One region of the Massilia sp. MP_M2 genome, then DNA from elsewhere that is predicted to be linked to it. Evidence: predicted binding sites of a transcription regulator. Region 1 holds the regulator's gene; each other region holds the start of a gene.

Evidence for each region. Region 1 encodes sigma-54, which starts transcription at its own class of promoters, with help from an activator protein. Its sites were predicted from a motif close to TGGCANGNAANCTGCTTT; they were not measured.
Region 2: RCH14_RS19525 (PEP-CTERM sorting domain-containing protein) is a predicted target of sigma-54. The motif match lies at 6,961-6,978, and genes of this name have one in related genera.
Region 3: RCH14_RS16510 (PEP-CTERM sorting domain-containing protein) is a predicted target of sigma-54. The motif match lies at 2,289-2,306, and genes of this name have one in related genera.

The regions. Positions count from the first base shown of each region.
Region 1 is NZ_JBCHJF010000005.1:85,969-96,579, forward strand. It holds gene lptC (LPS export ABC transporter periplasmic protein LptC) at 1-448, shown strand, start outside; gene lptA (lipopolysaccharide transport periplasmic protein LptA) at 494-1,042, shown strand; gene lptB (LPS export ABC transporter ATP-binding protein) at 1,039-1,794, shown strand; gene RCH14_RS12915 (RNA polymerase factor sigma-54) at 1,809-3,296, shown strand; gene hpf (ribosome hibernation-promoting factor, HPF/YfiA family) at 3,371-3,727, shown strand; gene RCH14_RS12925 (enoyl-CoA hydratase/isomerase family protein) at 3,827-4,903, shown strand; gene RCH14_RS12930 (SDR family oxidoreductase) at 5,101-5,865, opposite strand; gene rapZ (RNase adapter RapZ) at 6,086-6,964, opposite strand; gene hprK (HPr(Ser) kinase/phosphatase) at 7,023-7,958, opposite strand; gene RCH14_RS12945 (PTS sugar transporter subunit IIA) at 8,026-8,508, opposite strand; gene queF (NADPH-dependent 7-cyano-7-deazaguanine reductase QueF) at 8,887-9,723, opposite strand; gene ilvA (threonine ammonia-lyase, biosynthetic) at 9,736-10,611, opposite strand, start outside.
Region 2 is NZ_JBCHJF010000010.1:88,755-99,365, forward strand. It holds gene RCH14_RS19480 (nuclear transport factor 2 family protein) at 1-94, opposite strand, end outside; gene RCH14_RS19485 (LysR family transcriptional regulator) at 190-1,107, shown strand; gene RCH14_RS19490 (hypothetical protein) at 1,229-1,774, shown strand; gene RCH14_RS19495 (hypothetical protein) at 1,846-2,136, shown strand; gene RCH14_RS19500 (RNA-binding protein) at 2,133-2,420, opposite strand; gene RCH14_RS19505 (acetate/propionate family kinase) at 2,417-3,640, opposite strand; gene RCH14_RS19510 (phosphate acetyltransferase) at 3,642-4,598, opposite strand; gene RCH14_RS19515 (DASS family sodium-coupled anion symporter) at 4,624-6,129, opposite strand; gene RCH14_RS19520 (arsinothricin resistance N-acetyltransferase ArsN1 family B) at 6,274-6,807, shown strand; gene RCH14_RS19525 (PEP-CTERM sorting domain-containing protein) at 7,021-7,656, shown strand; gene RCH14_RS24060 (recombination protein NinG) at 7,779-7,994, opposite strand; gene RCH14_RS19530 (bile acid:sodium symporter family protein) at 8,006-8,968, opposite strand; tRNA gene RCH14_RS19535 (tRNA-Ser) at 9,073-9,162, opposite strand; gene serS (serine--tRNA ligase) at 9,275-10,570, opposite strand.
Region 3 is NZ_JBCHJF010000007.1:262,854-273,464, forward strand. It holds gene RCH14_RS16505 (TonB-dependent receptor) at 1-2,179, shown strand, start outside; gene RCH14_RS16510 (PEP-CTERM sorting domain-containing protein) at 2,337-2,933, shown strand; gene RCH14_RS16515 (hypothetical protein) at 2,966-3,352, opposite strand; gene RCH14_RS16520 (putative bifunctional diguanylate cyclase/phosphodiesterase) at 3,682-5,886, shown strand; gene RCH14_RS16525 (hypothetical protein) at 6,060-6,863, opposite strand; gene RCH14_RS16530 (tripartite tricarboxylate transporter substrate binding protein) at 7,287-8,273, opposite strand; gene RCH14_RS16535 (hydroxymethylglutaryl-CoA lyase) at 8,327-9,304, opposite strand; gene RCH14_RS16540 (CoA transferase) at 9,301-10,512, opposite strand; gene RCH14_RS16545 (LysR substrate-binding domain-containing protein) at 10,603-10,611, opposite strand, start outside.

The sequences.
Region 1 (10,611 bases):
GGATTACATCGTCGAGAATTTTTCGTTCGTGCGCATGACGCCGAGCGGCCAGCCGAGCTATGTGGTATCGGGCAAGCGCCTGGCCCACATTCCGTTGGGCGATGTGTCGAACGTCGAGCAGCCGCTCATGCGCGGCGTCGAACCGGGCCGCCCGCCGACGACGGTGGTGGCCAAGACTGCGCGCATCTTCCATGAAGAGCACCGCGTCGAACTGTTCGGCGACGTCGATTTGCAGCGCCCGAAGACGCCCGTCAGCGAAGCACTGCGCGTGCGCACGCAGGCCATGACCGTGTTGCCCGACGAAGAAATCGTCAAGACCGACCAGCCGATCGACATGGAGCTTGGCGCGTCCAGTCTCAAGGCCGTCGGCCTGGTCGCCAACAATGCGACCATGCAGATGCAATTGTCCGGCCGCGGCCGTATCGTCTATCCGCCACGCCAGCGCTGAAGGCCACCAGCCATGCGCGCGTACTAACCCAGGACCAGCACCATCATGAAAAAACTCTTTGCTGCCGCTTTCTTTTCACTCCTTTCCTTGACCGCCATGGCCGAAAAGGCCGACTCGCTCAAGCAGGCGGCGCTTGAATACGATAACGGCGACCTCGATGGCGTCGCGGGCGTTCGCACCTTCACCGGCAACGTGATCCTCACCCGCGGTACGCTGCTGGTCAAGGCCGAACGCGCCGTGGTCAGGGAGACGCCCGAAGGCTATATGAGCGTGACGCTCACTGCGGCCAACGGCAAGCCCGCTACGTTCCGCCAGAAGCGCGACGGCGGCCCGAATCTGTGGGTCGAGGGCCAGGCCGAACGCATCGAATACGACGAACGTTCGGAGCTGGTGCGCCTGTACTCGAACGCCGTCGTCAAGGAACTCGAAAACGACCGGATGACCAACCAGATGACCGGCCCCTTCATCTCGTACGACAACCGCAAGGAAGTCGTCGCCGTGCGCAATGACGTCAGCGGCGAGAGCAAGGTTGGCGGCGGGCGCGGCACGCTAATCCTGGCGCCCAAGCGTGCGCCGGCCGGAGGCACGCAATGACGGAGCTGAACGATCGCAGCACGCTGGTCGTCAAGGGCCTGCAGAAAAGCTATGGCAAGCGCCTGGTCGTGCGCGACGTGTCGCTCGATGTCGAATGCGGCGAGGTGGTGGGTTTGCTGGGCCCGAACGGCGCCGGCAAGACCACCTCGTTCTACATGATCGTCGGCCTGGTGCCGTCGGATGCCGGCTCGATCAGCATCAACGGCACCGACATCACCAGCCTGCCGATCCATCGCCGCGCGGTGCTGGGCCTGTCGTACCTGCCGCAAGAAGCCTCGGTGTTTCGCAAGCTGACGGTGGAAGAAAACATCCGCGCCGTGCTCGAACTGCAAAAGGTCAACGGCAAGTCGCTGACCAAAACCGAGATCAACGACCGCCTCGACAGCCTGCTGGCCGACCTGCAGATCGAGAAGCTGCGCGAGAACCCGGCGCTGTCGCTGTCGGGCGGCGAGCGACGCCGCGTGGAGATCGCGCGCGCACTGGCGACCAACCCGCGCTTCGTGCTGCTTGACGAGCCGTTCGCCGGCGTCGACCCGATCGCCGTGATCGAGATCCAGCGCATCGTGCGCTTCCTCAAGGAGCGCAAGATCGGGGTCCTGATCACCGACCACAATGTGCGCGAGACGCTCGGCATCTGCGACCGCGCCTACATCATCAATCAGGGGGCGGTGCTCGCATCCGGCCGTCCCGACGATATCATCGCCGACGAGTCGGTGCGCCGCGTGTACCTTGGTGAACATTTCCGCATGTAAGCCATGGTCAATCAATGAAACAGTCCCTTCAGCTCCGCACCTCGCAGCACCTGGCGCTCACGCCACAGCTGCAGCAATCGATCCGCTTGCTGCAGCTGTCGACGCTCGAACTGCATCAGGAGATCGAGCAGATACTGGGCGATAACCCGCTGCTCGAACGGCTCGACGATCCGCTCGATCATTCGGTGCGCTTGCTGGGCGATGGCGCCATCAACAATGCGCCGGCGCCGGGCGAGGCGCCGCCGGCGCCGGGCCAGCAGGCCGAAGGCGAGGGCAGCGCACCGGCCGAGGGCGAGGGCGCCGAAGGCGGCGCGGTCGATGGCGACCGGCCCGACACCGACTGGAACGAAGGCAGCGGCGCGTCGTCCGGCAGTAGTAGCAGCAGCGACGACGAAGACGGCCGCCCGCAGCTGGAGGCATGCGCGATCACGCTACGCGAACACCTGATGGAACAGGTGCGCGAAACGCTGCTCTCAACCCGCGACCGCGCGCTGGCCGAACTGGTGATCGACGCGCTGGACGACAACGGCTATCTGGACGAGCCGCTCGACGAGATCCACGCACGCCTGCCGGAAGAACTCGAGGTCGACCTGGACGAACTGCGCTGCGCGCTGGCGATGGTGCAGAGCATGGACCCGGTGGGCGTGGGCGCGCGCAGCGCATCCGAATGCCTGGCGCTGCAGATCCGGCGCATGCCGGGCGTGCCGATGGTCACGCGCCGCATGGCCCTGAAGATCGTCGAAGGGTACCTGACCTGGTTCGCGCAGCGCGAATACAGCAAGCTGAAAAAAGCACTCGATTGCGATGATGAAGATCTGCGCGAAGTGCAGGCCGTGGTCCGCCAGTGCAACCCGCACCCGGGCGCCGCGTTCGCGTCGAACGTGTCAGATTACGTGGTGCCGGACGTGATGGTGCGGCGCGCCAAGAATGGCTGGGCGGTCACGCTGAACCCGGACGTGATGCCGCGCCTGCGCGTCAACAGCCTGTACGCCACGATGCTCAAGCAGGGCCGCAGCGAGAGCCAGATGGGCGCGCAGATGCAAGAGGCGAAGTGGCTCATCAAGAATATGCGCCAGCGTTTTGACACGATCCTGCGTGTGGCCGAGGCCATTGTCGAGCGCCAGCGCAACTTTTTCAGCCACGGCGCGGTTGCCATGCGGCCCCTTGTTTTGCGCGAGATAGCTGATACACTAGGTCTGCACGAGAGCACGATTTCTCGTGTCACAACGCAGAAATACATGCTGACCCCGCACGGCATGTTCGAGTTGAAGTATTTCTTCGGTAGCCACGTTGCCACCGAGGCGGGAGGCGAAGCATCCTCAACGGCAATCCGTGCGCTCATCGCACAATTGACAGGAGCAGAAGACCCTAAGAATCCATTATCCGACAGCAAGATCGCGGAAATGCTCGGGGAACAAGGCATGGTCATTGCGCGCAGGACGGTCGCAAAATACCGTGAAGCGCTCAAGATCCCCCCCGTCAGTCTCCGCAAAGCCTTGTAACAACGCCGCTCATACAGCCTGTGCCTTCAGCTCCTGTATGGTGCAAGCGACGTGACATCTTCAAAGGAGTGTGTATGAACCTCACCATCAGTGGTCACCATCTCGAAGTAACCCCTGCCATCCGTGAATACGTTCAGAATAAGCTGGAACGCATTATTCGCCATTTCGATCAAGTCATAGATACCCACGTCTTCCTGGCCGTCGATAACCTCACCGAAAAAGAAAAAAGGCAAAAAGCTGAAATCAATGTCCAGGTGTCGGGCAAGACCCTGCACGTGGCGAGCGTCGCGCAAGACCTGTATGCCGCGATCGACATGTTGATGGATAAACTGGATCGACAAATCCTGAAGCACAAGCAGATGCTGAAAGACCATAACCGCACAGCGATCAAACGCCTGGACGTCGACGAAGCAGACGTCGCTGCCGCCTGATTCAAGCGCAGGTCACCATCGCCAGGGGCGTCTTTCAGAGACGCCCTTTTTGCATCCCGCTGCCGGTAAAATACGTGTTTCCTCCCGATGGATCACGCCATGTCCGAACACGTCCTGACCCGCATTGCCAACCGCACCGGCATCATCACCCTCGACCGGCCAAAGGCGCTCAATTCGCTGTCGCTGGACATGGTGCGCGCGCTGACCGCGATCCTGCTCGACTGGCAGCTTGACGCCGCCGTCGATGCGGTGGTGATCACCAGCAGCAGCGAAAAAGCACTGTGCGCGGGCGGTGATATCCGCTTCTTCCACGAGGTCGGCAACGCCTCGCCGCAAGATGGCAGCGCACTGCTCGAAGATTTTTTCACCGAAGAATACGCACTGAATCACCTGATCCATTTTTATCCAAAACCGTATATCGCACTGATGGACGGCGTGGTCATGGGCGGCGGCATGGGCATCGCGCAGGGCGGGCCCGATTGCGCCCTGCGCATCGTGACCGAGCGCACGAAGATGGCAATGCCCGAGGTGAATATCGGCCTGTTCCCCGATGTCGGCGGCAGCCATTTTCTGTCGCATGCGCCGGGGCAGTTGGGGATGTTCCTGGGCTTGACCGGCTTGACGATCGGCGCGGCCGATGCGCTGTACGTAGGCCTGGCCGACGTGTTCGTACCTGGCGCTGATTTGGCGGCCTTGCAGGCGCTGATCGAGGCGACGCCGGGCGCGGATCTGCAGGCGGCGATCCGCGCTCTCGCCAGCCAGCATGCCGGCGAGAGCGAATTGCAGGCCAACCGCGCGTGCATCGATGCGCACTTCGGCGCAGACTCGGTGGCGGCGATCATGGCGTCGCTCGAGGGTGACGACACACCATTCGCGCAGAAGGCGTTGCGCGCGATGCGCCTGCGCTCGCCGTTGATGATGTGCGTGACGCGCGAGCTGCTGCTGCGCGGCGCGTCGCTCGATGTCGCCGACTGCCTGCGCCTGGAGCGCTCGCTCGTGCGCCGCAATTTCGAGCATGGCGAGGTACTCGAAGGCGTGCGTGCGCTCGTGATCGACAAGGACAATGCGCCGCAATGGAATCCGCCGTCGCTGGATCTCGTGACCGACGCGATGGTGGCGCGCTTCTTTGCGCCGGTGTGGCCGGTGCATGCGCACCCGCTGCGCCATCTCGCATAAGCCTCTTCATGCATATCCGTTTGCGCGTGACTTTTCGTGCAGCCGGTGCAACCATCGTGGCTTCATGAACCGATGAGGAACCCCGATGCGTATCGAGGACCAGGAAAGGATTCCTAGCGTCTCAATTCGTCATGAGCGAGATGTCGCAGTGCGACCGTTACCAGGACAGGCTCGGGGTGGCACTGGCGTTTCTCCTGTCATGTGCGGTTGATTGACACGCCACCGTCCACCAAAAGACTTGATCCAGTGCTGAAGCTGGAGGAATCAGACGCGAGATAGAGTGCCGAGCGGGCGATCTCCTCTGGCCGCGCGATGCGTTTGAGGGCGTGCAAGCCTTCCACAAAAGCCAGCGCCTCAGGGGTATTGGCGCTCGCTCGGCCCATCGGTGTATCGGTCCCTCCTGGGAGTAGCGCGTTGGCGCGGATGCCGTACCTGCCATATTCGACGGCGATGACCTGCATTAGACCGATCAGCCCGGCTTTACTGGCGGCGTATGCACCCATTCCGGGAAAACCGACGGTGCTGCCGACGAATGTCGACGTGAAAATGATCGAGCCTCCGCCGCGTTTTACCATTGCGGGCAGTTGGTACTTCGCACCATGAAAAGAGCCCGTCAAATTTGTATCGAGCGTAGCTTGCCAGGCATCAGTTGGTATATCGGCTACCGGGGCTGCGTCCCCCGTCGTACCAGCGTTGTTGAAAGCGATGTCGAGTCCGCCAAAGCGGCTTTCTGCCATGTCAACCAGTGCGCGCGCAAGGTTCTCCTCCCTGATGTCTCCGGCAATGGCAACTGCCTCACCACCATGGCGCTCGATGTCCGCGACCAGTTTGGCAAGTTCGCCGTGGCGGCGAGCGCTGACAATAAGCTTCGCACCTTCGCTTGCGAACAATTTAGCCGTTTCGTAGCCAATGCCTGAACTTGCGCCAGTGACGATGGCTACTTTCCCTGATAACTGAAGCATTGTGACTCCTGTAAAAGTGTGGAGGAGATTCACAGCCTAACCAGCTAACGGGTGATGATCTATTCGTTTATTGCTTTCAAATAATTTGATGATGCGGCCGCTGGTGCCGAAGACACCTCGCCGCGCATCGACTTCAAAAAGTCATCTGCCACGCCCACAGAGGGAGAAAGCAACAGATCGAGGCAGCGCAGATACACCGATGCCTCGTTCTGACGTTGAACTAGGCCGCCGGATGCTTCGGCTGCTCGCGATGCCTGACAATCACGCGCTCGGTCGCGCCGAAATGCGCGCCAAGGTGTTCGGCCATGTACACGGAGCGATGCTGTCCACCCGTGCAGCCGACCGCCACCGTCAGGTAGCTGCGGTTGTCGGTCTTGAACGACGGCAGCCACTTGGCGACGAAGTTCTGGATGTCGGACAGCATCTCGATCGCGCTCGGTTGCGCGTCGAGGAAGGCGATCACGGGCGTATCCTTGCCGTTGAGCGGGCGCAGCGCCAGGTCGTAATAAGGATTCGGGATTGCGCGCACGTCGAACACGAAGTCGGCGTCGAGCGGCACGCCCACCTTGAAGGCGAACGATTCAAAGAACAGCGTCAGCGGTGCGTGGTCGATCTCGGCGAGTTCCTTGATCCAGCCGCGCAGCTTGTTCGACGAGAGCTCGGACGTGTCGATCACGTGGCCCAGGTTCTCGATCGACGACAGGCGCTCGCGTTCTTCAGCGATGCATTCGATCAGCGTTAGGCGCGAGGCCGGGTTTTCGCCCGGGCGCAGTTGGTGCGACAGCGGGTGGCTGCGGCGTGTTTCGGAAAAGCGCGCCACGAGCGAATGGGTGCTCGAGGTCAGGAACATGACCTTGACCGAGTGGCCGTCCTCGCGCAGGCGCCGCACGCTCACGGGCAGTTCGGCCAGCGATTCGGCGCTGCGCGCATCGACCGCGACGGCGATCTTGCCGCCGCCGCTTTCGCTGACGGTATTGACGAGGGCCGTCAGCAGGGCTGGCGGCAGGTTGTCGACGCAGTAGTAACCGGCGTCTTCCAGGACATTCAGGGCCACGGATTTACCCGAGCCGGAAATTCCGGTGATGAGGACGATGTGCATGGGGCGATGATACCGCAAGCGCCGCAAGGCCGTACACCCCAGGGCCGCTGGCGACGGGTCAGTCGGCGCTCATGGCCTGGCGCTGGCGCTCCATGAATTCCTGCAACGTGTCGATGCCGCGCAGTTGCAGGATCGTGTTGCGCACGGCCGCCTCGAGCAGCACGGCGATGTTGCGGCCGGCCGCCACCGGGATGACGACCTTGCGGATCGGCAGACCCAGCACGTCTTCGGTCGGGAAGTGAAAGGGCAGGCGCTCGACTTCTTCGTCCTGCGCGCCGCGCTTGACCAGGTGGACGATGAGCTTCAGACGCATCTTGCGACGCACCGCCGTTTCGCCGAAGATCGCCTTGATGTCCAGCAGGCCCAGGCCACGCACCTCGAGCAGGTTTTGCAGCAGCGGCGGGCAGCGGCCCTCGATCATGTTCGGTGCGATACGCGAGAATTCCACCGCATCGTCGGCCACCAGGCCGTGCGAACGCGAAATCAGTTCCAGCCCCAGTTCGCTCTTGCCCAGGCCCGACTCGCCGGTGATCAGCACGCCCACGCCCAGCACGTCCATGAACACGCCATGCATGATCACGCGCTGGGCCAGCTTCTTGGACAGGTACACGCGCAGGAAGTCGATCACCTGCGCGGCCGGCAGCGGCGTGGAAAACAGCGGGATGTTCTGCTCGTCGCAGATCGCCAGGATGTCGGGCGGCGTTTCCAGCCCTTGCGCGATGATCAGCGCCGGCGGGCCGCCGCCGATCAGTTCGCCAATCACGTGGGTGCGCGAATTGGCTTTGAGGCGGTGGTAGTAATTGAGTTCCTGGTGCCCGAAGACCTGGATGCGGCCTGGGTGAATCAGGTTCAGGTGGCCGACCTGGTCGGCGGCCGACGCGGCGTCGCCGGCGATCTGGCGTTCGCCGCCGGGAAAGCCCGCGAACCAGCCGAGCTGCAGGCTGTCGCGGTTATCGTCGTACAGCCGTTGAATGGTCAGCGGGGACTGCAGCATGGGCATCGTCTTCGTCACAAAAAATGGCGCGCGACATTATTGCCGCGCGGTAGCAGTGACGTGAAGTTTAACCCAGAGCTTGCAGGCTGGGTTGCCAGTTGATAATGCGCTCGTGGACGGCCTTCGGGTCGGCATCGGTCGCCAGCGCAGTGCGGATCGCTTCGTCCGAGAACAGCTCGGCGATTTCCGACAGGATCTCGAGGTGCTGCTGCGTGACATGGTCAGGGATCAGCAGGAAGAACAGCAGGCTGACCGGCTGGCCGTCGGGCGACTCGAACGGAATCGGTTCCTTCAGGCGCACGAACGCGGCCAGTGGCGCCTTCAGACTCTTGCTGCCCTTGATGCGGCCGTGCGGAACGGCCACGCCGTGGCCGAGGCCGGTGGAGCCGAGACGCTCGCGTGCGAACAGGTTGTCGGACACAATCGAACGGGCAATACCGCAATTGTTCTCGAAGATCAGGCCGGCTTGCTCGAAAGCGCGCTTTTTGCTCGACACTTCGATGTCGAGCTGGACGTTTTCGAGCGAGAGGATTTTGCTTAAATTGGTCATAACATGGGGTGCGTGGCACAAGTTCGCGGCACAAGTGGCGTGCTTGCGAGCACGGATTATAGGCCTGTTTTCTGCCTGGGACACTCGAAATCGCGACAGTCAGACGAGTTGCCTGGACCGTCGCACGCTACCCGTCGAAACGGGTCGGTGGCGGTATTGATTCTCATCAAGACCGTCACGCAATTTCTTCAACAAATCACAGGGCGCGGCAGGTAAAACCATGCCTGCGCCGGGATTGGCCGATTTTTGCACGCGATCTGCCGAAAAAACAAGCAAGCTCAGCAGTGTGGCAAGCCGGGGCATACTACGCATCCCGACGCACGGCTGTCGCGAAAAACGTACAGGCGTGCGAATCGCATCTTGTCAGAAACGCGATATTTACTGGCGCGCGCCACGCAAATTGGGCGGTTTGCCGGTAGAGAAATTGGCGCGCCATGGATTGATATCGAGGCCGCCGCGCCGGGTGTAGCGTGCATACACGGCCAGTTTGGTGGGCTTGCACTGGCGCAGCACGTCCATGAAGATACGCTCGACACACTGCTCATGGAACTCGTTGTGTTCGCGAAAGCCGATCAGGTATTTCAGCAAGCCTTCCTGCTCGATCTGCGGGCCGACATAGCGGATCTGCACCGTGCCCCAGTCTGGCTGGCCGGTGACCAGACAGTTTGACTTGAGCAGGTGCGACACCAGCGTTTCCTCGACTTGCCCATTTTCTTGGTCCGCGCTGAGCAGTTCCGGGGATGGCGAATAGCCGTCGATCTCGACATCGAGTCGGTCCAGCAGCACGCCGTCGAGTTCGCCCATCTTGATCGCACCGAATGCATCCGGGCTGGTCAGCGTGACGTGGACCGGCGCACCGAAGCCGTCCGACAGATCGTCGCGCAGCAGGGCCAGCAGGGCGTCCGGACCGGCCAGGCGGGTCTGGTTGAACGAGTTCAGGTACAGCTTGAACGATTTCGATTCGACGATGTTCGGCGAATCGGCCGGCACCGTGATCGTCGCAATCGCCACCTGCGGCTTGCCGCGCATGTTCAGCCACGACAGTTCATAGGCGTTCCAGATGTCGACGCCAAAGAACGGCATGGTGCCGGCATCCGCGAACAGGCCGAGCTCATCGCGCTTTTGCTGGCGCGCGATCGGGAACAACAGCTCGGGCGCGTACTGGCTCTGGTAGGCGGAGGATTTGCCAAGGGGCGATTGGTCAGGTGTATTCATGGAGATGGGGCGTCAGGCGCCCAAGAACAATTTATAGACGGGATTGCTGCTTTCGTCCCAGTAACGGTAACCGAGCGATGCCAGAAATTGCCGGAACTCGGCCATTTCGGTTGGCGGCACTTGCAGTCCCACGAGAATGCGGCCCACATCGCCGCCTTGGTTGCGGTAGTGAAACAACGAGATATTCCAGTTCGGCGCCATGCTGTCCAGGAAGCGCATCAGCGCGCCCGGTCGTTCAGGGAACTCGAAACGATACAGCAATTCGTCATGGGCCAGCGAACTCTTGCCGCCAACCAGATGGCGGATATGCAGCTTGGCCAGCTCGTCACCGGTCAGGTCGAGCGTCTTGTAGCCATGCTCTTCGAAGGTGCGCGCCAGCAGTCCGGATTCGCTGCGGCTGCCCACCTGCACGCCGACGAACACATGCGCTTCGCTGGCATCGCTGATGCGGTAATTGAATTCTGTCACGTTGCGTGGCCCGACCAGGCTGCAGAAGCGACGGAAGCTCCCGCGCTGTTCGGGCACGGTCACGGCAAACACTGCTTCACGCGATTCGCCCAGCTCAGCGCGCTCGGCCACGAAGCGCAGGCGGTCGAAGTTCATGTTGGCGCCGCAGGCGATCGCCACCAGCGTTTCATTCTTGATGGGCTCGCGGTCCATCTGCGAGCGCTCGATATACGCCTTGGCGCCGGCCACGGCCAGTGCGCCGGCTGGCTCGAGGATGCTGCGCGTGTCCTGGAACACGTCCTGGATCGCGGCGCAGATCGCATCGGTGTCGACCAGAATGATCTCGTCGACCACCATCTGGGCGACGCGGAAGGTTTCTTCGCCCACCAGGCGCACGGCGGTGCCGTCGGAGAACAGGCCGACGTCGTTCAGCGTGACGCG
Region 2 (10,611 bases), on a different contig from region 1:
CATCCTGGCTGAAGCACGCTGCCACCGTATCGGCATCGTGCGCATTCGCATGCAGGAAGTAATTGGCGACCGGTGCTGGCATTGGGATTGTCATGGTATCTCCTGAAAGTCAATGGAAGTCCCCATCCTGCCAGCCATGATTACGTCGCGATACGCCTCTCGAGCAGATAGACTATCAACTCCAAGTTCATGATCGCCGCGAGGAAAACGACTTCCCTGGACGCTATCCGCATCTTTCTCGCCGTTGCCGAGATGAAGAGTTTTACTGCCGCCGCCATCCGCATCGGCGTGACGCCAGCCGCCGCCAGCAAGGCCGTGAAACTGCTCGAAGCGCAACACGGCGTCATCCTCCTGACGCGCAACACGCGCCGGGTGACGTTGACCGAGGCCGGCAGCGCGCTATACGCCGACCTGCTGGCCGCGACTTGCCAGATCGACGACGCGTTTGCCACCCTTGCCCGCTTTGGGGACCGGCCAGCCGGCACCTTGCGGCTGACAGTCCCGCGCGCACTGGGCGCGCTGGTGCTCAAGACGCTGGCGCCGCAGTTCCGGCGCGCGCATCCCGACGTTGCGCTCGATATCTCGCTCGACGACGGTGAGGTCGATTTGCTGGAACGGGGGTACGACGCCGGCATACGTCTCGGCCAGTCGGTCGCGCAAGGCATGGTGGCCGTGCGGCTGACGCCCGACCTTTGCTGGTCGGTCGTCGGCGCCCCTGCCTATTTCGCCGATGCCGGCCGGCCGCGCATACCGGAAGACCTCGTGCGCCACGCGACGATCCGCTACCGCTTCCATACCTCGAGGCTGCTGGCGCGCTGGCAGTTCATGCGCGATGGCGGCGCGTTCCACGTCGAGACCGGGCACACGCTCGTCGTCAACGACACGGGTCTGATCGCCGACTTCGCCCGCTCGGGCCTGGGACTGGCCTACCTGCCCGACATCGAGATCGCGCACGACCTCGCCAGCGGCGGGCTCGAACGAGTCCTTGCACCCTTCGTGCCGACCACCTCGGGTCTGTTCCTGTACTTTGCCGCGAAAGCGCAAGGCCAGCCCAAGCTGCGCGCCTTCATCGACATGGCCACCGCACTGCGCGACGCTGCGGCCTGAACGCGCGCTGTCCATGCCGGGGCACGTTTACACGGCATTGACAAACGCACGCACGTCTTTTGCCCCCTTTTTACGGCCGCATCGCTACGCTGGATAGATCGAATCCAGCCAAGAGGCCTGCATGATCATCGCCATCGTCAATCAGCACGACAACCCCGAGCGCACGGTCGTCGCGCGCAACCTGGCGGTGCTGCGCGCGCGCGCAGGGCGGCGCGTGTACCTGATGACCACCGCCGGCAACGGCGACAGCGACTGGTCCGCTGAACGCAACGGGGCCGGCGTGCAGCCGTGGATCGAGACGCACCAGGTGGGCAGCCGCGCGGTCAAGATGCGCCTGGCGGCGCTGCGGCCCCTGGTCGACGACATCCTGATCGACGCCGGCATGCGCGACGCCGACGGCTGCCGCTGCGTGCTGGCAGAGAGCCGGCTGGTGGTGGTGCCGGTGCGCGGCGGCGCGCGCGATCTTGACCTGCACGACCGGCTGCTGGCGCGCCTGAATGGCGCGCGCACGTTCAACCCCGCCATGCGGGTGCTGTTCGTCGCCGTCAGTAGTCCGGTCGACCCCACCGAGATGGGCGCGCTGTACGACGAGGTGTATCCGGCTGCGCCGTCGATGGTGTTCAGGGTCGGCGCGCAGGCGGGCGCCGCGCACGCACTGTGGCGCTGACGGCGCCGCTCACGCAAGTCGGCCAGGCTTTTTACATGCCGGATCGCACGGCAACCGAGGGAGAATGCACGATGAAGCACCTTGTTTTCCACAGCCCCGCCCTGCGGCGCCAGCCACCGGCCGATCACACGATGCTCGTCTGGCTGCAGGTCGATACGGCATCGGCCACGAGCCTGCGCGAAGCGGTAATGCGCGCCGGCCTGGACGCGGTGCGTTTTCTGCGCATCGATGCCTGCCCAAGCGGACGCACGGTGCGCGCATTGCTGTGCGTCGAGCGCGACGCCGCTCCGGCGCTGCAGTCGCAGCTCTTGCAGCGCCTTCCCGGCTGCAAGTGGCATCCGGCGCCGCGCCGTCAGGCTTAGGCGATATCGAGGCGCTCGTGCGGCGCGAAGTCGTGATAAATGTCGGGCTGGTGGGTCGGGATATACACGCTCAGGCGTTTGCCGCGATGGAAGACGCCGCGCAGGCTGTTACAGGCCGCCCAGGCGTGCTCGTACGAATCGGCAACGTGCAACACGGCCCAGGGACTGTCGGGCGATCCTTCGCGGATCATGTCCACCTGCGTGATGTGAAAGTACGGGGTGAAGCTGTCGATGATGGCGCTTTCGCAGGCATCGGCGTGCAAGCCGGACAGGATGACTTTCATGGGTATTCTCCAGGTTCAGGCAATGGTGGATCGATCAGTTCACGCAGATCACACGTATGGCGCGCGATCATCAGTTCTTCATTGGCGGGCACCAGCCAGACCGCGACCCGGCTCGATGCCAGGCTGATGCGGGCAGGCCCGGCCGGCGGCGCGGTGTTCGCGGCCGGGTCGAGTTCGACGCCGAGCCAGGCCGCGGCGCGGCATACGGCGGCGCGCAGCCGCGCGCTGTTCTCGCCGATCCCGCCCGAGAATACCAGCGCGTCCAGTCCGCCCAGGCTGGCCGCCAGCGAACCCAGTTCGCGGCCGATCCGGTAGACCATCAGGTCGATTGCCAGTTGCGCGCGCGGATCGCTGCTTGCTTCCAGCACGCGCATGTCGGACGATACGCCCGACACGCCCAGCAAGCCCGATTCGTTGTACATCATGCGCTGCACGCTTTCCACCGTCATGCCCAGTTCCTCGATCAGGTAGATGACCACGCCCGGGTCGAGCGCGCCGCAGCGCGTCCCCATCGGCAGGCCATCGACCGCCGTGAAGCCCATCGTGCTGGCCATGCTGCGTCCGCCCTGCATCGCGCACATGCTGGCGCCGTTGCCCAGGTGCGCCGCCACCACGCGCGCGCCTGCCAGCGCCGGATCGCACAGCGGCAGCGTGGTCGCGATGTATTCGTAGGACAGCCCGTGAAAGCCGTAGCGGCGGATGCCCATGCCGGTGATCGCCTCTGGCAGCGCGAACGCCTGCGCCAGCGCCGGCTGCGCCGTGTGGAACGCGGTGTCGAAGCAACCGACCTGCAGCAACCCGGGGCGCAGCGACGTCAAGGCGCGCACCGGCGCGAGATTGTGCGGCAGGTGCAGCGGCGCCAGCGGAATCAGGCGCGCAAGCCGGGCCAGCACCGCCTCGTCCAGTTGCACCGGTCCGCTGAAGTCGACGCCGCCGTGCACGATGCGGTGACCGACCGCGCACACGCGGAAGCCATCCAGGTGGCCCTCGGCGAAATCGATCAGGAACCGCATCCCGGCCGCGTGGTCGAGCGGCGTCGTCCAGGCCTGCTCACCGACCGTGCCGCCGGCGGCGTCGCGGGCGATGAAGCGCGCGGCGCCCCGATACAACCCGTCGATCTTGCCCGTGAAGAGCGGCGCCAGATCAGGCAGCGCATGCAGTGAAAACTTGATGCTCGACGAGCCGGCATTGATGACCGCGATGCAGTCCTGCGTCGCCATCTCAGCGCCCAGCCGAGCTGGCGCTGGCGCTGGCCAGCTGATGCCGCGCCAGCAGCACGGCGACCGCGCACGATGCCAGCCGCGCGGCCACCGAATCGGCGCGGCTGGTCAGGATCAGCGGCACGCGCGCGCCGAGGACGATGCCGGCCGCCGCCGCGCCGGCCATGAAGGTCAGGCTCTTGGCCAGCATATTGCCGGCTTCCAGGTCCGGCGCGACGAGCACGTTGGCGCGCCCGGCCACCGGCGAGTCAAGCCCCTTGATGGCGGCGGCCTGCGGGTCGATCGCATTGTCCATCGCCAGCGGGCCATCGAGAATCGCGCCGGTGATCTGGCCGCGATCGGCCATCTTGCACAGCGCCGCCGCATCGATCGTCGATGGCATCTTGTCGCTCACGGTTTCCACCGCCGCCAGAATCGCCACGCGCACGCCCTCGAAGCGCAGCACGTGCGCCAGGTCGATCGCGTTCTGCACGATGTCGCGTTTCTCGGCCAGCGTCGGAATGATGTTGATGGCGGCGTCGGTGATGATGAGCGGTTCGCTGCGCCCCGGCACGTCCATCACGAAGCAGTGGCTCAGGCGCCGCGCCGTGCGCAGGCCGGTCGTGGCAGCGACCACGGCGCCCATCAGTTCATCGGTGTGCAGGCTGCCTTTCATCAGCGCAGCGGCCTGCCCTTCGCGCACCAGTTCGACGGCGCGCGCGGCCGAAGCGTGACTGTGCGCCGTGTCGACCAGGCGCAGCGCGCCGATGTCCAGGCCGGCCGCATCGGCCGCGGCGTGGATGCGCGCTGCCGGCCCGACCAGGAGCGGCGTGATCAGCCCGATGCGGGCTGCGTCGAGCGCCGCTTCGAGCGCGTAGCGGTCGCACGGGTGCGCCACCGCCACCGTCACCGGGCCGTTGGCGCGGCCGGCCTCGATCAGGCGGTCATAGTACGGATGCGCGGTCACAACTGCTGTCATCAATCTCTCCTTGAACGTGGATACATCACCAGTACCCGAGCAACTTCCACCACAGGCCGCCGACAACGGCAAACACCGCCAGCTCGAACAGGCACATGACGAAGCCGACCTTCCACCACAGGCCCATGGTGACATACCCGCTGCCGAAGATGATCGGCGAGGTGCCGGTGGCATAGTGGGTCAGCGTCATCATGATGCCGGAAGCCGCGGTCATCATCAGCAGGAACAGCACCAGGTACTGGCCAGGCACCAGCGCGGCGCCGACTGACAGAAACGCGAACATCATCGCGCTAATGTGGGCCGTGGTGCTGGCAAACAGGTAGTGCGACAGCACGAACGCCAGCACCAGCACACTGGCTGCGGCGCCCCACCCCATGCCGCTGGCGACGATGGCGTCGCGCATGCCGTTCGAGGCCCAGCCAATGACGCCCATCTTGTTGAGCTGCTCGGCCAGCATGACGAGCGCGCCGAACCAGATCAGCGTATCCCACGCGCTTTTCTCGGACAGGATATCGTCCCAGTCGAGCGTGCCGGTGATGATCAGGACGAACAGGCCGACAAAGGCCACCACGGTCGGGTCGAGCGTAAACGCGCTGCCAAAGAGCATGGCTGGCACGTTCGCCCACAGCACCAACAGCAGGCCGAAGGTCCCGAGCATGACGCGCTCGCTGCCCGACAACGGCCCCATACGCGCGAGCTCACCCCGCGCGAAGCCGATCGCATCGGGCGTCTGTTTGAGCTCTGGCGGCGCCAGCAGGTAGACGATCAGGGGCATCAGGAACAGGCACACGAGGCCCGGCAGCACCATGCACAGCGCCCACGTGGTCCAGCTCAGCTGAAACGTCTGGCCACTGGCGCGCGCGACGAAGTCGACCACCAGCGGATTGGGCGCGGTGGCGGTGACGAACATTGTCGAGGTGATCGGATTGGCGTGGTAGTTGACCAGCGCCAGGTAGGTGCCCACCTTGCCCTCGGTGCCCTTGGCCGGATCGGAATCGAACGACGCGGCAATCGACTTCATGATCGGGTGGACGATCCCGCCGCCGCGCGCCGTGTTACTTGGCGTGAACGGCGCCAGCACCAGTTCGCACACGGCCAGCCCGTAGCCGATGCCGATCGTGCGCTTGCCCAGCAGCGCGATGAAGTTCAGCCCGATGCGGTTGCCCAGGCCCGTCTTTTTCAGGCCGCGCGAGATCAGCACGGCAACGACGATCAGCCAGATCAGCGGACTCGAAAAGCTGCCCAGCGCGTCAGCCATCGCACCCTTCGATGACCCGGACGTCACTTGCGACAACGCCACGATCACGATCGCCATCAGCGCCATGACGCCGATCGGCATGACTTTCAGAATGATGGCGACGATGGTGGTCAGAAAAATCGCCACCAGTGTCCATGCGCTGGCGGTCAGGCCAGACGGATGCGGAATGGCCAGCAGCGTAAGGAGTACGGCGGTGGTGACCAGTGCAGGAATCAGGCGAAACGGTACGGCCTGATTGAAATAACGAAACGCAGCCTGCAAGCGCAACAGCATGAACTTCCTTCTACGTAACCGACCGGACAGCGAAAATATTGACTACTGGTCTGGATAGTAACAGGAATATGTTGCATCGCATCAATCATCGAGCGGTTTGGTCGGGTATTCACGTAGTTCGTGGTCGGCGGCCTGGCTTGTCTTATGATGCGTCTTTACATGGCCTTGCACCCGACGATGACCGCTATCCGCCCCGCATGCCCGCTTGACGCCGCCCGCATCTGCGCCATCTACAACCCTTATGTCGACGGCACGACGATCTCGTTCGAGGACGCGCCGGTGAGTACCGACGACATGGCGGCGCGCATCGCCGACGTCATCGACGGCGGCCTGCCCTGGCTGGTGCTGACGGACGGCGACGCCATCATCGGCTACGCCTACGCCACCAAGTGGCGCGCGCGCCCGGCCTATCGCCACGCGGTCGAGAGCACGATCTATCTCGATGCCGCTCTGGCCGGCCAGGGCCATGGCATGCGCCTGTATGCCGGCTTGCTGGACGAGTTGCGCACGCGCGGCCTGCACACGGTGATTGCCGGCATCGCGCAGCCGAACGAGCGCAGTGTCCGGCTGCATGAACGCCTGGGCTTTGCCAAGGTCGCGCACTTTTCAGAAGTGGGCTTCAAGCTCGGGATGTGGCTCGATGTCGGGTACTGGCAGATGCGTTTGACGGCAGGATAGATGGACGCTCGAGCGTCCACACCTCATGCTCTCAAGCTTATCTAAGCTTCCTCGGTGGTCCGTTTATCGACGAGATGTCGAGAAAATTTACAATTATGCATCGTTCATACAAGTGGTTTTTGTAAGCTATTGACCAAAAACACAATTTCGTAGTGGCATGTTAATTGCTTGAAAAAGTTGCCCTTTAATAAATCAACTTTGACGAGACATATAATGAAAAAGATTCTTGCGCTTGCTGTGGGTGCACTGCTTTCCCTGAATGCTACAGCGGGCTACATCCAATACGAACTTAGCGGGCTTCCCAAGGCTTACGGGCCAGTTATTTCGACGAGCACCCTGGTAATTCGCGACGAAGACAAGTCGATTGCATTTTTCGCCATCGCTACTGATCGTGACTATTTCCGTCCAGCGGACACTGGCGAGTACTACCACAAGAATTCGCTGCTGGAAACCACCACGAGCTTTACCGGTCTTGGACCAACCAATATGTACTTTCGGGACGTCATGCTCGAGGAGCACACCAAGCACGTATGGCTGCTCTTCAGTGAAGGTGCTACTGCTGGCACCTATAATTTCACCATGCGGGTCGTCACTGACCCAGGCCCGCAGTCGCCTTACCCTGAGTTAATTCCACATTCAGATGTTAGTTACTCTGGCACCGCGAAGGCAGTACCTGTTTATCCATGGATGGCAGGACTGGATGCGAGAGGCGAGTTAGACATTATTCGGGATATTCCTTACTACGATCCAACGCAAGTACCTGAACCAACAAGTTTGGCTCTCATGGCGATCGGTGCGCTTGGTGCAGCTGGAGTCGCTCGCCGGCGCAAGGTAAACATCCCGGTGTAATAGTAATAAAACTCTGCCCGCTTTCACAGCGGGCTCAGAAATCAATAACGCTTCGCCAATTTTGTCCCTTGATTTGGCCGCTTATTCAGCCCAGATGCACTGGGGGTCGTCGGCTGTATATTTTATCGGCGGGTACTAAAATTCCACGGTCTCCGGACGCCGGCAGCTCGGTAATGGCCAGCGTCCCAGGCGCCATTGTGGTTACAGCCGCAACTGGCGCAGGGGAAAAACCCGTCACGCAGCCGGATGTACCGGTTGAACACAGCGTGGACGTCCAGAAGGTGCTCGGCTCGCGTCTTCAGCTTAGCCTTGGCGTCGCGGGTCTGTTTGGCGTGCACCTGATGCCAGGCTAGACCGTTTGGACGGGCTCGACGGGCTCTACCGCGCGCCGCGCGTAGCGGCCTGCGATGACCGCGCAGACGATCAGCTGGATCTGGTGAAACAGCATCAGCGGCAGCACCACCATGCTGATGCTGGCGGCGGGGATCAGCACATGGGCCAGCGGAATGCCGGTGGCCAGGCTTTTCTTCGAGCCGCAAAACACGATCGTGATTTCGTCAGGCTTCGAAAAACCGAAGCGCCGTGCCAGCCACGTCACCACCAGCATGACGACGGCCAGCAGGACGATGCAGACCAGGATCAGGTTGACCAGCATGGCGGGCGGCACCCGCGACCACAACCCTTCCACCACCGCTGCGCTGAACGCGGAAAACACCACCAGCAGGATCGAACCCTGGTCGACGCCCCTGACCAGGCTCTTGTGGCGATCGACCCAGCCACCGATCCAGCGCCGCGCAATCTGGCCCGCAACGAATGGCAGCAACAGCTGGTAGACGATCATCAGGACCGAGTCGAGCGATGCGCCCGCGCCGGACGAGGCCGGCATCGCCACATTCACCAGCAATGGCGTGAGGACGATACCGAGCAGGCTCGATACCGAGGCGCTGCAGACTGCGGCCGGCACATTACCGCGCGCCGCAGCCGTGAACGCGATCGACGACTGCACGGTCGAGGGAAGCAGGCACAGGAACAGGATGCCGAGATACAGCTCGGGCGTGAGCAGCAGCAGGATGCCGGGCTTGAACAGCAGCGCCAGCACGGGGAACAGTGCGAACGTGCACAGCAGCACCAGCAGGTGCAGACGCCAGTGGGTCGCACCGGCGATGATCGCGGCGCGCGACAGCTTGGCGCCGTGCAAAAAGAACAGCACGCCGATCATCACCATCGTGACGACCTTCAGCACGGCAGCCACGTCGCCCTGCGCCGGGAAGATGCTGGCGGCAGCCACGACGGCCAGCAGCATCAGGGTCATTCGGTCCGGCAGAAATCGGGAAGGAATTCGAAATGGCATGCGGCGGTCCTGGCAGCGTTCGGGAATGAAAAAAGCCACCTTGCGGTGGCTTGTTCCATGCTACTTGGCGGAGAGGGTGGGATTCGAACCCACGGTACGCTCGCGCGTACGCCTGATTTCGAGTCAGGTACATTCGACCACTCTGCCACCTCTCCTGATTCGGTCGATTCTTGCTGTGAGCTGCAAGAGACCGCCATTATAGCGGATTGATCGAGAAATGGAAGGGAGAAAATGCGCGGTGACTTATTTCTCCTTCCCTTACCCGATTCACGCTGCTGGCGTCAGGCGTTCCAGGCCACCCATGTACGGGCGCAGCACTTCGGGAACGATCACGCTGCCGTCGGCCTGCTGGTAATTCTCGAGCACGGCCACCAGCGTGCGGCCCACGGCCAGACCCGAGCCATTGAGCGTGTGCACCAGCTCAGGCTTGCCCTGGGCATTGCGGAAGCGGGCCTGCATGCGGCGCGCCTGGAACGCTTCGCAGTTCGACAGCGACGAAATCTCGCGGTAGGTGTTCTGCGCCGGCAGCCAGACTTCGATATCAAAGGTCTTGGCGGCCGAGAAGCCCATGTCGCCCGTGCACAGCAGCATCACGCGGTATGGCAGGCCGAGCGAGGTCAGGATGAATTCGGCATGGCCGACCATCTCGTCGAGCACGGCGTACGACTGCTCCGGATGCACCACCTGAACCATCTCGACCTTGTCGAACTGGTGCTGGCGGATCATGCCGCGCGTGTCGCGGCCGTAGCTGCCCGCTTCGGAGCGGAAGCATGGCGTGTGCGCCGTCATTTTGAGCGGCAGCGCGTCCAGCGCCAGGATCTCGTCACGCACGACGTTGGTCAGCGACACTTCGGACGTCGGGATCAGGTAAAAGGTCTCGCCCTCGCCTTCGACGCCGCCCTTTTTCACCGAGAACAGGTCAGCTTCGAATTTCGGCAGCTGGCTGGTGCCGCGCAGCGAATCGGCGTTGACCATGTACGGGGTGTAGCACTCGGTATAGCCGTGGCGTTCGGTGTGCGTGTCGAGCATGAACTGCGCAAGCGCGCGGTGCAGGCGCGCCATGCCGCCCTTCATCATCGAAAAGCGCGAGCCGGTGATCTTGGTGGCCGTTTCGAAGTCCAGGCCAAGGCGCTCGCCGATGTCGACGTGGTCGCGCACGGCGAAATCGAATGCCGGCACATCGCCGACCTTGCGCACTTCGACGTTGCCGCTTTCATCCTGGCCCTGCGGGGCACTCTCGTGCGGCAGGTTCGGCATGGCGGCCATGAACTGGGCCATGCTCTCCTGCACCTTCGCCAGCGCCGCTTCATTGGCCTTGAGTTCGTCGGCCAGGCCCGCCACTTCTGCCATCACGGCCGTCGTGTCTTCGCCTTTGCCCTTGAGCATGCCGATCTGCTTGGACAGCGCATTGCGCTTGCCCTGCAGTTCTTCGGTGCGCGTCTGGATGGCCTTGCGTTCGGCCTCCAGTGCACTGAAGGCGGACACATCGAGCTGGTATTTGCGGGTCGCCAGGCGGGCGGCAGCGGTGTCGATGTCTTTGCGGAGAAGTTGGATGTCAATCATGTCGGGTTGGACCAGGCTGTGTGTATCGAAACCACAATTGT
Region 3 (10,611 bases), on a different contig from region 1:
GGAAGCGAACGTGTACGTCGGCACGACCGACGAGGGCGGCGCCGGCAAGCGCACCGCCAGCCTCAGCGCAGGCAAGGGCGTGCTCGAGCGCGACGGCTATAACGTCTTCGCCGTGGCCGACTTCCAGCGCACCAATCCCCTGAATACGTCGCAGCGCAGCTTCATCCCTGGCCTGCAGGTCGAGCAGCGCCTCGGCCACCTGCTCTCGAGCTACACCAGTCCGGCCAATATCCGCTTGACCTCGGCCCAGCGCGACCATCTGCAGGACATCGGGTTCACACTCAATGGGCGGCCGATCACGAACCGCCTGATCAACCTGTCGGTCCCGGGCTGCGCGCCGCCGGCCAATGTGTACCTGCCGAACGGCACGGGCGGCGTCGATGCCTGCACCTATAACTACATGCGCGACACCGAGCTGTATCCAAAGTCCGAAAAAGCCAGCCTGCTCAGCCGCGCCGTCATCAAACTGGGCGGCTCGCACCAGGCGTATGCCGAAGTGGCGCTGAGCCGCGCCAAGACCGACTACACCGGCTCATCGGCGCGCGTGACCGGCTACGTCGATTATTCGCGGGTGCCGCAACTGGCCGGCACCGGCCTGGACCAATTGGACGACGACATCCCGGGCGAACTCGAATTGCGGATGCGCCTGAACGAAGCGGGCCAGCGCACCAGCACGCTCACCAGCGAAGGCGTGCGCTTCGTCGTGGGCGTGACGGGCACCGTGGGCGGCTGGGATTACGACACCGCGTACAACCACAGCGTCAACACGGTCAAGGACCGCGATACCCACGGCTACGTGCTCTATAACGAGCTGCTCGAGGGAATCGCCGACGGCCGCATCAATCCATTCGGTCCTTCAAGCCCGGAAGGCAAGGCGCTGATCGACAGCATCCAGGTCGACGATGTCGTGCGCCGCGCACGCGGTACGCTCGACGCGCTGGATGTCAAGTTCTCGCGCGCCCTGATGCCGATGGCCGGCGGCGACCTGGCGGTGGCGATTGGCGGCGAAGCGCGGCGCGAGAAGAACCGCTTCACCCCATCGGCCTTGCTTCTGAGCGACAACATCAACAATGACGCGGCGCCAGAAGGTGGCCGCGCCACCAGCGACAGCCGCGATGTAGCGGCGGTGTACGGCGAAGTGCTGGTGCCGTTCGCGAAACAGTGGGAAGCGCAATTGTCGGCACGCTACGACCATTACGAAAACGTGGGCGGCGCGGCCAGTCCGAAGATCGGCCTGACCTACCGGCCAAGCGAGGCGCTGCTGCTGCGCGGCTCGGCCGGCCGGGGCTTCCGCGCGCCGTCGATGACGGAGCTGTATCGCCCAACCGTCTACAGCAGCACGGCCACCCTGCCCGATCCGGTCTATTGCGCCACGGTCGACAACAATTATTCGGACTGCGCCGACAACTGGGACACGCGCCGCTACAGCAACGAGAACCTGAAACCCGAGCGCAGCCGCCAGTTCTCGCTGGGCGCCGTGTTCGCCGCCGGCAAGCATGTCAGCGCGTCGCTCGACTACTGGAACATCAAGCGCACGAACCTCATCAGCGAAATCGGCGACGACATCATCCTTGGCAACCTGGCCAAGTACGGCGATCTCGTGTATCGCGACGAAGATGGACTGATCGACTATATCGAACTACGCAAGGACAACCGCGGCGCGCAACTGGCGCGCGGCATCGACCTGGCGTTGACGGTACGCGGCATCGACACGGCCATCGGCCGCTTCGGTGGACGCCTGAACGGCACCTATGTGCTGACGTCGAACATCCAGAATGCGCCCGGGGATGCGTTCGTGAGCAATCTGAACCGCTTCGTGACCGACGGCGTGGTCCAGCGCTGGCGTCACACGGTGAGCTTTGACTGGGATCGCGGGCCGCTGTCGGCCAGCCTGCAAAATACGTTCTCGAGCGGCTACGAAGACCAGAATACGGCGATCAATATTGACGACGGCAGCGTCGTGGCGGCCAACCGGGTCAAGCGTTATTCACTGTGGGACTTGTCGGGCGCGTATGCAGTCGATGCGCACCTGAAGCTGCGGGTGGGCGTGCAGAATCTGTTCGACAAGAGCCCGCCGTATTCAAACCAGGCGTATTACTTTTTGTCGGGATATGACCCAAGCTATACGGATCCGCGCGGACGCCGTTTCTATGCGAGTGCAAATTATTCGTTCAGATAAAGCCTGGCGAGCTACCGCCCTGTCGGGAAAGCTTACAGGCGTAAATACACGCGGCCGGCGCTGATTAAAATTCTTATTGGAATCAAACACTTGAAACCAATATGATGGGCGGCATGGTTACTGCTAGTTACAGGACTCACACTAACCGGAGAATACCATGTCCCTGCGTACCCTGAAACAGCTGCTTGTCGGGTTGTCCTTGCTGGCCTGCACTTCTGCATTCGCTGCACCGCTGGTGGTCAATATTGCTGGCGCCCAGAGCTTTGGCGCAGTGGGAGAGGCAGGCAATACGGTACTCACGTTCAATGTCGGCGCAGGCTCCCAGATCACCAGTATTGCCTACAATGTCAACATTACCGCTTTTACGCCGAGCTATCTGTCCGAGATCGGCTTGTATTTCAGCGATTCAGCGCAGTCGACTGGCGTCTACTTCACGCCAGGCTTTGCGAATTCAAGCCCTGGGACTGGAACCTACGCCGACTCGGCCAACCTGATCGACCTCGGGCTGGATTTCATGGTCGGCGCCGACGGCATCCTGCGTCTGGAATTCTTCGAGGATTTTGATGACGGCTTAGTGTCGCCAGATGGCATCTGGAACTTCGGCACGATCACCTTTGGTGTGACGGGAGATAACGTGCCTGTCGATCCGGGCACGGACATTCCGGAGCCAGCAACCGGCATGCTGCTGGGCGCCGGTCTGGCGTTGATGGGCTTTACGGCACGGCGCCGCCGCTCAGGCAGCAAGGCGGCGTAAGCAACACTTGGCGCAGTCGCTTGCCGGATGCGTCAGAGAGACTGGTTCTCGATACGGACCAGTCTCCAGCAATCGTCCATCTTGAAGTAATACGACACCAGGTAATCGGTGTCGGCCTTGGCCAGATTGACCCGCGCCGTCGCTGCCGTCACATCTTCCAGTTGCAGGACCAGCGCATTGTCCTTGCGCTCCTGCACCAAGGGCATCACGGGAAATTCAACCGGCTGGACCGTCGTATAGCTGCGTTGCACCGTCTCGTCACTGGAAAATCGCTGGATAAAAAACGAAATGTCCTGGGCCGGACAAACGGACAGCGACGTGTTCGTGGGTGCATCCGACTGGGTGTTCAACTGAGCCGCCTGGCAAGAGCCTGCTGACGTCAGCAGCAGCGCGAAGAATAGCTTGTCCAAACCACCCATATTGACCTCCCGGATCGATTCCCTCAGAAATGGCACGCCGCGATCAAAGCGCAGCCTGTGCCCGAGTCTACCAGAAGAGCCACAGCGCCCTGAACACGGTCAGCCTGCTGGCTTGACAGGTCGTCATCACGAAACTGGAACGTGCGTCCGCTGTTCTGTCGCCACACAGGAACGAAAATCCTCTGACACCCGACATTTCTGCGCACGATTGCATTGTCGTGCCTCAAATGCAACGAATAAGCTGGCATTATGTGAAAGATTAGACATGAACGTCTGCAGCGCTCACGGGCGTCAGGCAAAGTAAATCGCACGGCTCTGACAGAATGACGATGAATCGATTTCGAACTACTGGACTTCCGGCCAGCATCCGGGACACGTTGCCCACTCATCTTGACGCTTCCGCCACCACCCCTCCCCACCGCCCCCGCCTGCTGCTGGTCGACGACGAGCCGCGTGTACTGGCCTCATTGCAGGAAATGCTCAACGGTGGCGCTTATGCCATCAGTACCGCTGCCAGCGGTACCGCCGCGCTGGCGTGCCTGGCAGAGCAGCGCTACGACCTGGTGCTGCTCGACCTCTTGATGATGGATGTCGACGGCCATCAGGTCATGGACTTCATCAACCTGCACGATATCAAGGCCGATGTCATCGTTGTCAGCGGCACCGTCGGCATCGATTCGGCCATCGGGGCCCTGAAGCGCGGCGCCCACGATTACCTGCGCAAACCGTTCAGCCGCGAAGAATTGCTGCGCACGGTGGACAACGCGCTCAAACAGCGCGAGCTGCAGCAGACCAACCGTCGCATGGTGGCAGCGCTCGCGCTGTCCGAAAAAAAATACCGTTACCTGGTCGATGCCTCACCCGACATGATCTACATGCTGGGTCATGAAGGCCGCTTCACCTACGTGAATGACCGCGCCTGCCAGATGCTGGGCTACGAACGGGACGAACTGCTGGGCCAGCATTACACGGCGCTGCTGCATGCCGAGGATCACGAACGCGCCCGCTACGTGTTCAACGAGCGGCGCGTCGGCGAGCGGGCCTCGCGCGACGTCGAGCTTCGCGTGACGCGCCGGGCGGGTCCGGCACACGCGTACGCTACCGTCACCGACACGTCCGTGATGACGATCTCGCTCAACGCGATCGGCATGCACCGCGAAAAACGCGATCTGCAAACGCCGACCTATGTCGGCACCTACGGCATCGCACGCGATGTCAGCGCGCGCAAGCGCGCCGAAGCGGTCATCCATCACCAGGCTTATCACGACATCCTGACCGACCTGCCCAACCGCGTCCTGTTCAGGGACCGGCTCGGACTGGCGATGCTGCAGGCGCGCCGCAAGCGCGCCGAACTGGCGGTGATGTTCATCGACCTGGACCGCTTCAAGCTCGTCAACGACACGCTTGGCCACGGCCATGGCGACAAATTGCTGCAGCAGGTGGCGTTGCGCCTGAAGGATTGCCTGCGCAAGGGCGACACGCTGGCGCGCCAGGGCGGCGACGAGTTCACGATCGTGCTGCCCGACCTGCGCGCGCGCGACGATGCGCGCGTGGTCGCCGACAAGTTCATCGAGCGGCTGCAACAACCGTTCGATCTCGAGGGCAACGAGGTGCATATCTCGGCGTCGATCGGCGTGGCCATCTACCCCGAGCACGGCGAATCGATCGACGAGCTGCTGCGCAATGCCGACATCGCGATGTACCGCGTGAAGGACCTGGGCAAGAATGGCCACACTTTCTACGAGCCGTCGATGCACGACGCGCTGCACCAGAACGTCGCGCTGGAACATCATCTACGCCGCGCGCTCGAGCGCAACGAACTCGAAATGTATTACCAGCCGCAGATCGACGCCGCCAGTGGCCGCATCATCGGCGCCGAGGCGCTGATGCGCTGGAACCATCCGGTGCGTGGCCTGATCATGCCCGGTGATTTCCTCCCATTTGCCGAAGAAAGCGGCCTGATCGTCCCGATCTCGGAGTGGATGATCGACACGCTGTGCCGCGACATGGCGCACTGGGGCGTGGATGGCGCGGACCAGTTGACGCTGTCACTGAATCTGTCGCCGCATTATCTCGACCACAGCAAATTCTTCGACACCATGCGTAGTGCCTTGCAGCGCTACGACATCGGGCCCGGGCGGATTGCCGTCGAGATCACCGAAAACATCTGCATCCGCAATCCGCAGTATGCGATCGAGCAACTCAGGAAACTCGGGCAGCTGGGTGTCTCGGTGGCCATCGACGATTTCGGCACCGGCTATTCGTCGCTCGCGTATCTGCACCGGTTTCCGATCCAGACCATCAAGATCGACCAGTCGTTCGTGCAGCAGATCAGCGACGAGTATGGCCATTACCCGGTGGTGCTGGCGATTATCTCGATTTCACGCGGCCTGAATCTGGATCTGGTGGCCGAGGGCGTCGAGACGGAAGCACAGGCGCGCTATCTGCGTGCGCATGGGTGTTCGACCATGCAGGGCTTTTTGTTCCACCGGCCGATGCCGTTGGGAGGCTTTGTCAACGTGCTCAATTCGTAGCACTGCATCGTCGATGAATTCGGTGCTGCGAAAATAGCATTACACGCTCTCCGGCTTTCGCGCCGGCGGCCGGATCTTCAGAAAATGTCTCAAACAGCATGGCGCTGAAATGGGTTCGCGCATCGCAAGCCAGTCGAAAATAATCTTGAGCTATTACTGGCTCACGGGCTTGGTTATTGGTTTTTAGGCCGTGGCCGCAATACTTTCTCAACGAAGCGGGCCGTTTGACCTGCCTGTCTAGAAAAGGCGCGCCGGCCCTTGAAGGCAGGGCACGCATGGGCAGCGGCCATCAGCCAAGGCGACCTGCCGCCCCCGTCGGCCCCTTGGCCGGGATCCATCATGTATCCGATACTCTCGGCAATGACTTCGTTGCGGAGTAGGTCGATGACTTTGAGCGAGCTACCCGCAATCCAGTAACGACGATCATCGGCTGTCGAAATATCCTCATAAGTAACGCCATAGCGTGGTGCTGGCTCACTGGTAGGGCTGGACACCAGTACCACTCTGAAATAACCCTTCAAATAGCGTGGGTCTGTCAAACCTGGTTGCTCGATGAAACCTGTGTAGCGATATCGTTTCCCATCCTTAGGGTCACTGGCGTCCACGTACATATAGCCAACTTGCCTCTGAGGCGGAGCGATCCGCCCTTCTGCGCGCTCAATATGGCCAGGCAAGTCATGGTGCGCCCCAAGAAAACTCTCGATATAGCCATCTCCGGTAAGGTCTTTCCCATACGGATCATCAAGGACGAACTGTTGGCCGTAGTTGATGTTGCGAGAACGGATCTTCAGTAGCATTAGACCATCCACATCCTCGACGGTCCTCGTGATTTTCTCTCCGGCTGTATTGCAACGCTGCTGGAACAGAGTTCGCGCCACGGCACTATCGTTGGGTTTTGCAAAAACATGCTGCGTTATGCTCGATAGAATCAGTGCAACAATAATTTGGGTCGGTACCAACATATTTTTTTTCTTCATCGTGACGAGACCTCCTGAATTCTTAGTTGTCGACTCCACCTACGCACCTACCAGTATCTGAATCGCTCAGCAGTCGCTTGGCGCACGAGCATGTGCTCGACCCAAGCGTATCCAGACCAATTCTTGGCCAGGACAAACCCGGTCCGAAGTAGATGAGTAAAGACACCGATATATCCTAACGGAGAATTTCTGACGATTCCTCACCAATTTTCGCAAGGCAAGTTATAAATTTTCAGTTCTTACCATCGTTTTTCTCGTCGCATAGGGGGCACGGGGTTCCCTGCTGATCTGGTTGGACAAGAGCATGTGCTGGCATCCATGCAGGGACCATGCCATCATTTCGCCTGCGGTGTGGGGAAATACGAACTGGGCTGACTCATGCAACAAAGCCCGTACCACGCAATCCTTGGACGACACGAGCACTCACTCCCCCGTGATCTTCGCATCCTTCACGAACTTGCCCCACGTCTGAAATTCCTTGTTCGTATGCGCCGCCAGTTCCTGCGGCGTCATGTAGACCGCGTACGCACCCTGCTCCTGCGCCTTGCGCTTGAATGCGTCGGTCGCCATGATTTTCCTGATTTCGCCGGTCAGCTTGTCGATGATCGGCTTGGGCGTGTTGGCGGGGGCGTACACGGCAAACCATGAACTCACGTCCAGCTTCTCGTACCCTTTGATCGTCGCGGTCGTCGGCACGTTTGGCAGGCTCGGCAGCGCGACGTTGCCGGTGACGGCAATCGCGCGCAGCTTGCCGGACTTGATGTGGGCCAGTAGCGGCGGTGCTGTCGTGAAGGTCATCTCGACGTTGTCACCGAGCAGATCGGTGATGGCCGGGCCCGTGCCTTTGTACGGCACGTGAGCGATGTTGGTGCCGCTCATCTGGTTCAGCATTTCACCCGTCACGTGCTGCAGGGAGCCATTGCCGGACGACGCATAATTGAGTTTGCCGGGGTGTGCTTTGGCATAGCTGACCAGCTCGGGCAAAACTTTGATTGGCAGATCGGGCCGCACGAAGAACACTTGCGGCGCCACGATCAGGTTGGCGACCGGTGTGAAATCCTTGATCGGGTCAAAGCCTGCCTTGACCACGTGCGGCGTGATGACGTGAAAGCCCGAATATTGCACCAGCAGGGTATAGCCGTCCGGCCTGGCCCGCTTGACGGCCGAGGCCGCGATCGCGCCCGCCCCGCCCGGCCGGTTCTCGACAACCACCGGTTTGCCCAGTGCCTTGGACAGCGGATCGGAAAGCATGCGCGTGGCCAGGTCGGTCGTGCCGCCGGGCGTCGCCGAGACCATCAGCGTGATGGCGCGCGCAGGATAGTTCTCCTGCGCGTGCGCGCCGATGCTGACAAGTGCTGCGCCGACGGCGAGCATACTGGCGCGCATGCGCAGCGAGTGGATCGAGTTCATGGTGTCTCCTGCATTATTAAAATAGTTTTTGGCATACCGGCGATGGCATGGGTTCAAGCCGACCGCGCTTCTGCGCGCTCCCTGATCGCCTCAAAATCACCGGGCGGCCGATGCAGATCGAGTCGCCGGCCGGCCTTGACGATCTGGCTCGGCGTCTCGTGCCCGATCAGCGCCGGCAGCCGTGCCGATGCGTCCAGCAGGCGGTCCAGATCCACGCCCGTGTCGTAACCCATCAATTGCAGCGCGTGTACCACCTCTTCGGTGCAGACATTGCCCGAGGCGCCGGGCGCATACGGACAGCCGCCGATGCCGCCGAGCGACGCGTCGAAGCGGTCGGCGCCCGCATCGATACCGGCCAGCACATTGGCCAGGCCCATGCCGCGGGTATTGTGAAAATGCAGGCTCAGTTCGGTATTCGGCCAGGCTGCACGAAAACGCGCCGTGAGCGACGCCACCTGGCTCGGGTACGCCATGCCGGTCGTGTCGCACAGGGTGATGCCGCCGGCACCCGCCTCGTCGATGAAGCGCGCGCACCAGGCCAGCACCGTGTTCTCCGGCACGTCGCCTTCCATCGGGCAGCCGAACGAACACGACAACGAGATATTGACGGCCAGCGCCGCATGCCGCGCCAGGGCCGCCACCTCGCACAAGCCCTGGAACGATTGCGCCTGCGTCATGCGCAGATTGGAAAGGTTGTGCGTTTCGCTGGCCGACATCACCAGGTTCAGTTCATCAAGGCGGCTCTCGATCGCGCGCTCGGCGCCGCGCACGTTCGGCACCAGCGCGCTGTAGATCACGCCCGGCATGCGCGCGATGCCGAGCATGACTTGCTGGGCATCGGCCAGCGCCGGAATCGCCTTGGGCGAGACGAACGCGGTCACTTCGATCTTGGCCATGCCGGCCTGCGACAGGCTGTTGACCAGGGCGATCTTGTCAGCGGTTGGCACGAACACCGATTCGGCCTGCAAGCCGTCGCGCGTGCCGACTTCTTGCATGTGGATGCGGCGGCCAGCGCCGCGCCACAGGTTCATGCGACCACTCCCTTGTCGCGCAAGGCGGCGATGTCCGGTTCGCTCAATCCCAGTTCGCGCAGCACGCCATCGGTATCGTCGCCGAGGCCCGGGGCGGAGGTGCGCACGCTGCCCGGGGTGCCAAGCAATTTGGGCACGATGCCCGGCACCTCGAGGTCGTAACCGTCGCGCGTGGACTGGGCCAGGATCATGTCGCGCGCCCGGTAATGGGGATCTTCCGCGATGTCTTTCGCCGTGTAGACCTTGCCGGCCGGGACGCGTGCCCCACCCAGCAAGTCGAGAACCTCGGTGATCGGGCGCGTCGCGGTCCAGACGCTGATGGCCGCGTCGATCTCGGCCACGCGCACGACGCGGCCGGCATTGTCGGCCAGCGCCGGGTCGTGCGCCAGGTCGTCGCGCCCGATCACGACCATCAGGCGCTTGAAGATGCTGTCGCCGTTGCCCGCGATGAGCACGTAGCCATCGTTGCAGCGGTAGGCGTTCGATGGCGCGATGCCGGGCAGCGCGCTGCCAGCAGCCTCGCGCACGGCGCCAAAGGCGCTGTATTCGGGCAGCAGGCTTTCCATGACGTTGAACACCGCTTCATGCAGGGCGACGTCGATCACCTGCCCTTTGCCACCATTGACCTTGCGATGGTACAGCGCGGTGAGTACGCCGATGGTGCCATGCAGTGCGGCCAGCGTATCGCCGATCGACACGCCGCAGCGCACCGGCACGCAGTCCGGTTCGCCCGTCAGGTGGCGCAGGCCACCCATCGCTTCGCCGATGGCGCCAAAGCCCGGCAGGTCGCGGTAAGGGCCGGTCTGGCCATAACCCGAGATGCGCAGCATGACGAGGCCGGGATTGATGGCGGATAACGCCTCCCAACCCAGGCCCCAGCCTTCGAGGGTGCCGGGGCGGAAGTTCTCGATCAGCACATCGGCTTCGGCGATCAGCTTGCGGGCGATGTCCTGGCCTTCGGCGCTGCGCAGGTCGAGCGCGATCGAGCGCTTGTTACGCGACTGCACCTGCCACCAGACCGACGTGCCTTCCTTGATCATGCGCCAGTTGCGCAGCGGGTCGCCACTGCCGGGGGCCTCGATCTTGATGACGTCGGCGCCGAATTCGCCCAGGGTCTTGCCGGCGAACGGGCCGGCAATGAGTTGGCCCATTTCGATGACGCGTACGCCGCGCAGGGCGCCGTCGGGGATGCTGTTGTTGAGGTTCATGCGGGATCTCGTCGAGTGTTGTGATCTGTCGACCCAGCATAAAGACAACGGGCCCTGCCCGTCCAACCGTTTCTTTTCAACGAGCCTTCGTCAACCGCG